Regions from separate parts of the Brevibacillus sp. FSL K6-0770 genome, predicted to be linked through region 2. Evidence: riboswitches for the same ligand, from Rfam matches in the RefSeq annotation. Region 2 holds a riboswitch; each other region holds the start of a gene.

Region 1 (2,262 bases), 1.1 Mb from region 2:
GTGCATGAGCCGATCTGTAGGCGTAGGAGCCACTTGTTTCAACCTCCTTGTTCCTGGAAGCATTGTTTTCTACCAGTTTAGGGAAAAAGCCGACCAGAATCAAGGCGGGGAGGAAAGGTTTGCCTCCGGCTTGCGGGAGGGGTACAATAGACGTACAAAAGTATACGAGGAGGCATCCGAATGGCTGAAACCGTATCCCAAACCTTATCGGAAGAACTGTTCGCGCTCCTGCAAAAAGAGCGCTTTGTGACGTTGGCCACAGTCGATCACGAGACAGGTGCGCCATCCGTCAGTTCCTTGTCCTGGACTTTTGCTGTGAACAGCGGACTCATCCGTTTTGCTGTAGACAGCCGCTCCCGCATTCTCGCCAATATCGCCAAAGAACCGCAGGTCGTGCTGCATTTGATCGGGGCAGGCTCTTCTTTTGCGATCAACGGGCGCGCCGAGCTGAAGGCAGAACGGCTGGAAGGGGTTCCCCTGAAGCTTGCGATGGCGGAGATTGCGATTGACTCTGTCAGAGACGTGATGTTTTACGGTTCGCGCATATCCGTAGAGCCTCAGTACGAAAAGACATACGACAAAAATGCCGCAGCGAAGCTGGACAATCAGGTCATGGACGCCTTGAAAAAAGCGTAGGCGCGGTTGTCACACTCTTGTGGAAAATCTTGTTGACAAGAAACAGCGCTATCCTTTAGTATTAGGTCATTCAAATTGAATAGCAAACTTCTTATCCAGAGAGGCGGAGGGACTGGCCCGATGATGCCCGGCAACCAATCACCTGTATGTTCGTTCATACGGGGAGATAATGGTGCTAATTCCTGCAGAGTTTTTTAACTCTGAAAGATGAGAAGGTCTTGCTTACGGCGACGTAAACAAAGCCTTCTTTCAGAGGAAAGGGGGCTTTTTTCATGCCCCTCGACATCATTGGAGGGAGAGAATTACGGTATGAGACTGGAAACAAAATTGATTCAGGCAGGCGTAGGCAAAGATGAGAAAATGGGTGCGGTGAGCTTCCCCGTCTACTACGCTACCGCTTATCGCCATCCGGCGCTGGGACAGAGCACAGGTTTTGACTATACGCGGACGGCGAATCCTACCCGTTCTGTTTTGGAAGAGACAATCGCTGAGGCAGAGGGAGGCGATGCCGGCTTTGCCTGCGCGTCCGGGATGGCGGCAGTCCATACGGTAATGGGGTTGTTTTCCCAAGGCGATCACCTCATCGTATCGCTCGATTTGTACGGCGGGACGTATCGCTTGTTTGAACAAGTGCTTTCCCGTTACGGGCTTGCTTTTACTTACGTAGATTTGCGCGATCTGGAAGCGGTGAAAAAGGCGCTGCGCGCAGAGACGAAAGCGATTTTCGTCGAGACGCCGACCAATCCGCTCATGCAGATTACAAATATTCGTGAAATAACCAGCTTGGCCAAGCAACACGGGCTTCTGACGATTGTAGACAACACGTTCATGACTCCGTATTGTCAACGCCCGCTAGAGCTTGGGGCTGATGTGATTTTGCACAGCGCAACGAAGTATTTGGGCGGACACAACGATGTGCTGGCAGGGTTGATCGTTACAAAGGGCGAGGAGTTGTCGGAAAAAATCCGGTTTTTGCACAATTCGATCGGCGCGGTGCTGGGGCCGCAGGATAGCTGGCTTCTGGTGCGCGGCATGAAAACGTTGGCGCTGCGCATGGACAGACACCAGTCGAATGCGCTCGCGGTAGCGAAAAAGCTGAAAGAACATCCAGCCGTTGCCGAAGTGTTTTACCCCGGACTGGAAGAGCATCCCGGGCATGAGATTCAGGCGAGCCAGGCGAGCGGATACAGCGGCATGGTTTCGTTCCGGGTACGCTCCCAGGAGCAGGTGGGCTTGTTTCTGCAAAATTTGCGCGTCGTCTCCTTTGCGGAAAGTCTTGGCGGGGTAGAGTCGTTGTGTACGTACCCGGCGACACAGACTCACGCAGACATCCCCGAGGAAGTGCGGGCGTATGTCGGCGTGTGCGATCGATTGCTGAGGCTTTCGGTGGGGATTGAACATCCGGATGATTTGATCGCTGATTTGTTTCAAGCGCTGGATGCAAGTCTCGTCGTTGGGGGGGCTGTTCGATGAATTTCGCGACAAAAGTTTTGCATGGCTCCACAGGCATCGATCCGTTTACAGGTGCGTCGTCGGTTCCGATTTACCAGGCTTCCACTTTTCATCAGTTTGATATCGATCAGCCGGGCACATACGATTACGCCCGCTCGGGGAACCCGACGAGAC
Region 2 (2,262 bases):
CGTGCTGACCAGCGTAGTTGAGCAGCAGATTGGCGATAACGGCACCGATGTCAAAACCGATCGGCCCGTAGTAGGCAAATTCGGGGTCGATCGCTTTCAGGCTGCTCTCGGTGATGAAGATGCTGCCTGTGTGCAAATCGCCGTGCAAAAGTGCTTCTGCGCGAGTCAGGAAATCGAATTTCAGCTTGGCGATTTCCAGCTTGAGCGGCTTGTTGTTCCAGATGGCCTCTACTTCTTTGCGGATCAGCGGGTTAAAGTCGTTGGTCGGCGCATTTTCATACGGGTCGGTAAAGACGAGATCTTCTGTGATTTTGCATAATTCCGGATTTATGAATGTTCCGACTAGCGCTTTTTTGTCGTACGGATGCGCCCCCAAATCGGATGTGTAGAACAAGGTTTGCGCGAGAAAACGTCCGATCTGCTTCGGAAAAAGCGGGTAGCGCTTGCCCTCAATCAAGCCTTTGCGCATGATGACGTGGTCGCCTACGTTCTCCATCACCGTCAGCGCCAGCTCCTGATCGAAGTGGTATACTTCCGGCACCAGGTCAGGCACGTATTTGTGCTGGATGCGGAGCGCTTCACTCTCGATGCGGGCACGGTCAATCGTCAGCGGCCATGATTCTCCCACGACTCTCGCAAACGGCAACGCTTGCTTCACGATGACTTTTTTTCCGGTAGCCGGCTCCTGGATATCGAACACGAGGTTCAGATTCCCGTCACCGATTTCGCGGCTGGTCAGCTCTGCTCCTTCTGTAAACAGACCCGGCAAGCCTTTTACGTACTCTACTGCTTCCTGCTCAGTCAATGCGCGGTATGCCATGATTGATTACTCCCCTCACAAATCGTTTTTTTCTCTATCTCGAACGGAATGACAAAATGGTCAGGAATCCGTGTCCAAACGCACAAAAAAGACCTCTTTCCCGAAGAAAAGAGGTCGCTGTCGCCACGTATAATAAACGTGTCATGTCCCCCTTATCTTCCAGACCACTTTTGTTTCTGCAGGAATTAGCACCGTGCACGTCGCTTTTTGTTTCAGCCGCTGCTCGCGTTGAAATAGCGTCGTGTCGGTTGCCGGGTATCATCGGGCCAGTCCCTCCACCTTCTCTGGATAAGGTATCCAAACGTATGCGGTTTTGATTTAGTTTGAATCATACAACCTGCCGTTCCACGATGTCAACACCCTTTTTTCGCAAACCGCGCTTCTCTCCTACCAGACGTGCTGAGTGCCGGAAGCAGCCGGGCGATCCCAGTTCCACCAGTCAATTTGGCCGACAAAGGCAGCGGTAATCGACTTCTCATCCTTGAGTTTGAGCAGTTCCTTCGTCGGTCCGGTCAGGACTGCTCCGTAGAGGCGAACGCCTTTTTCCTGCAAGTAGCGATAGCGCTCCTCGACTTGCGGATCGCTTCGCGAGACCAAATATTGTCCCATGTCGCGCGCGAGGCTTTTTTGCTCGACAAGGTAGGCCATTTCCCCCAAAAAGGCTGCCATCCGTCGGCTTCCCTCTCCGTTGACCTGAATCGGAGCCGCTCCGTAATTCAGCTCGTGCTCCGCAAATCCCCATGCTTCTCCCGGCCCCAAGAGCAGGTAGCCGTCTTTTTGGTCTTCGTGCCTGGCTTCCACTCCGGTGTCCACTGCCAACCAGACCGTATCCTGGTTGGCGGAGCTGATGTAGCGGGAGATTCGCTCATAATACTGCTCGTACGTCAAAAAATCAGCAAAAGAGACAGCCAGCTGGGCAACGGTTCCTTCGGGGAGCTTCTCCAAAGTCGTCCAGGCTGGCGTGCGCCAATGCGCCAGTTCGTCTGCGTCCGGTTTTTGCCCGCTTTGAAGCGGATAGCGGAAAAACAGCTTTTGCTCCCTGACTCCGTTGGTCCATTGCGGCTTGGCGTTGACGTTCCACAACACGTTGGTGCTTTCAAAGCGGCCCGCGTTTTTGATGTCCGCCCCTACTCGCTCGCGAAGTTCCATCCGGATGCTGCCGTACAGCAGTCCCACCTGCGAGCCGCTGCTGCCCACGCTGACACCCGGCTGCGTAAAATTGACCATGTCCTTCGCTACCCGGTGCAGATCATCGTGCATCGACGACCCTACCCATCCGTTGACGCCCAGAAATACCACGCCAATTACAAACGGGATGGCAAAAGCGTACACGGAACTGAGCAAGCGATTTTTCCATTTTCCCCGCCGGACAATCGCCCTCTGCTTCGCTTCGGAAAGCTGGCTGTGCCCGCCCTCGTCCAGCGCGTCGAGTTCCCGTGGTT
Region 3 (2,262 bases), 2.7 Mb from region 2:
GCGGCGTCTCATGGTAATGTCCGTTTTCATCCGGCAAGCCCGCATTGGGGTAACAGCTCACTCCGCATTGAGCCAGTCCGGACAGCGTGCGCAGATGGTCGCGCATGAACTCGGGGCCGGTCGCACAGTTCAGCCCAACGGACACGGGCTTCAAATGCTCAAGCGAGATATAAAACGCCTCGATGTTTTGACCGGCAAGAGTCGTGCCCATCGGTTCAATCGTCCCGGACAGCATGACGGGCAACTCCACATCCAGCTCTGCGAACGCTTTGCGGATGCCGATTCCCCCCGCCTTGACGTTCAGCGTATCCTGCGATGTTTCCAGCAGCAGCACGTCGGCTCCGCCAATGATCAGTCCTTTTGCCTGACGATAGTAGGACTCCACCAGCTCCTCGAAGGTGACGCCGCCTGTCAAAGCGAGCGTTTTCGTCGTCGGTCCCATTGCCCCTGCCACGTATCGCGGCCACTCGGTTGTGCTATAGGCATCTACGGCTTCCTTCGCCAGACGGGCCGCAGCGATGTTTAACTCCAAATCCTTGTCGGCGACATCGTACTCGGCCAACACGACGGAGGTGGCTCCGAATGTATTCGTCTCGACGATGTCCGCTCCCGCCTCCAAATATTTTTCGTGGATGGATCGAATGACGTCTGGTCGCGTCAAGTTCAAAAGCTCGTTGCAACCATCGTAGGCTTCGCCGCCAAAATCATCGGCGGTCAAGTTCGCCTGTTGCAGCATCGTGCCCATCGCACCGTCCAGAATCAGAATTTTCCGGGAAAGCTGTTCGCGAAAAGTGGGTTTCATTGACGTACTCCTTTTCTCCCTTGCGGCGTTTATTCTCGGCAGTTTTTTTGCACAAAAAAATCCTCTTCTTTGAAAGAAGAGGATTTGTCCGCGGATACAATTGCGCCTGAACCATCCTCTCATCTTTCAAAGCCGTAGCTTTGCTGGAATTGGCACCGGATTTTAACCGGTTGCCGAGGCTTCATCAGGCCAGTCCCTCTGCCTCTCTTGATAAGAGTTGTACCATGGTATTCATTTTTGACTTTCAGGTTTCATGTTTGACAGTATCTTAACACCGCGTCCTGTCTACGTCAATTGAGAATTTGTCTATTATTTACTGCTTTTCTCCCCGACTGCGCCCATTTTTGTGCTTACCGGGCATCCGCCCACGCCAATCTGTGCGATCGTGTATAGACTGTAGCATAACGGAAAGGAGGGGGAACAAACGTGAGTACATCTTACTGCGGAAATGGCATCTTTGGAGACTGCTTCGCACTGGTGCTCGTACTGTTTATCCTGCTGGTCATTGTTGGGTGTTCGTGTGACGACTGCTAGGTAAATGACAAGAAGAGGCTATCCCCCCGCCTTCCAGCTGGCTTGCGGGATAGCCTCTTTTTCTTGTCCTTACGGCTCGATTACAGCCTCGCCGCTTTTGGCATCGATGGTAATGAAACTGCTTGCCAGCTCTTCCTCGCTCCACGGAATGTACGCGAGTCTCGGACGATCCAGCCAATCGTTTTCCTGATCTTTTAACAGGTAAACAAGCCTGAGTGGCATGACGCGCAAAAACGACTCGGCAGCCTTTTGTTTGGAAACGACCTCGGCTGACGAAGGAAGCTCTATCAACTTGTGAGTCTCTCGCCAATTCCGGAAGCTGTTTACCTTCCCGGTCGAAGGGTCTACCGACACCTCGTAAGCGGCATCTGGCCCCTTGTCCAACACCGGAATCCCATCCTTGCTCATGACATAGCGGAATACCCAGTTGCCTGACGAAACCGGATTGGCTGCGCCAGGTTCCATCACTTGTGCAAGCTGCACTTCTTTTACGCCCGGATCGGCGTATTTGGCCAAAAAGAACACGGCTGCCTGCTCGGCCTGTTCGCGCTTCACGGTCACTTGCGTATTTGTGCGGGGAACGCGCAACCCAACTACCTGGCTCGTCTTCGCGTCGATCGTCACTTCATGCCAGCGGTCTTTGCTATCTGCCCAGTTGAATGATTTGTTCTTTTGGTGATCATCTACGGATTCCCGATAGGACATGCCTTCGACGTTGACGCCAAATTCCGTTTGCAAAAGCGCCTTCGCCTCTTCCTTCGTACGCACGATGACAGGCTGTTCGTGTGTCTCGAACGCATCTGCCTGCGGCTGCTCCCGCTGCAGCTGATCGTAGGCAAAGCCGTTGTTTCCCGTACCGTAGTTGATCTTGCCGCTATGCGCATCAATGTACCAATCAAGGAAAACCGGCCTTCCTTGTTGGAAAA

Evidence for each region. Region 2 has a riboswitch for S-adenosylmethionine ahead of mtnK (S-methyl-5-thioribose kinase). Riboswitches for the same ligand answer to the same signal wherever they lie in the genome.
Region 1: another riboswitch for S-adenosylmethionine. It lies ahead of NST23_RS17810 (aminotransferase class I/II-fold pyridoxal phosphate-dependent enzyme); the one in region 2 lies ahead of mtnK (S-methyl-5-thioribose kinase).
Region 3: another riboswitch for S-adenosylmethionine. It lies ahead of metH (methionine synthase); the one in region 2 lies ahead of mtnK (S-methyl-5-thioribose kinase).

The regions. Positions count from the first base shown of each region.
Region 1 is NZ_JBBOBQ010000001.1:3,790,955-3,793,216, reverse strand. Features, by position in the region: gene NST23_RS17820 (DUF5665 domain-containing protein) at 1-6, opposite strand, end outside; gene NST23_RS17815 (pyridoxamine 5'-phosphate oxidase family protein) at 181-636, shown strand; SAM riboswitch class I at 725-850, shown strand; gene NST23_RS17810 (aminotransferase class I/II-fold pyridoxal phosphate-dependent enzyme) at 946-2,109, shown strand; gene NST23_RS17805 (trans-sulfuration enzyme family protein) at 2,106-2,262, shown strand, end outside.
Region 2 is NZ_JBBOBQ010000001.1:4,930,069-4,932,330, forward strand. Features, by position in the region: gene mtnK (S-methyl-5-thioribose kinase) at 1-820, opposite strand, end outside; SAM riboswitch class I at 970-1,115, opposite strand; gene NST23_RS23445 (anti-sigma factor) at 1,208-2,262, opposite strand, start outside.
Region 3 is NZ_JBBOBQ010000001.1:2,227,641-2,229,902, reverse strand. Features, by position in the region: gene metH (methionine synthase) at 1-802, opposite strand, end outside; SAM riboswitch class I at 919-1,019, opposite strand; gene NST23_RS10870 (YjcZ family sporulation protein) at 1,229-1,336, shown strand; gene NST23_RS10865 (YcdB/YcdC domain-containing protein) at 1,406-2,262, opposite strand, start outside.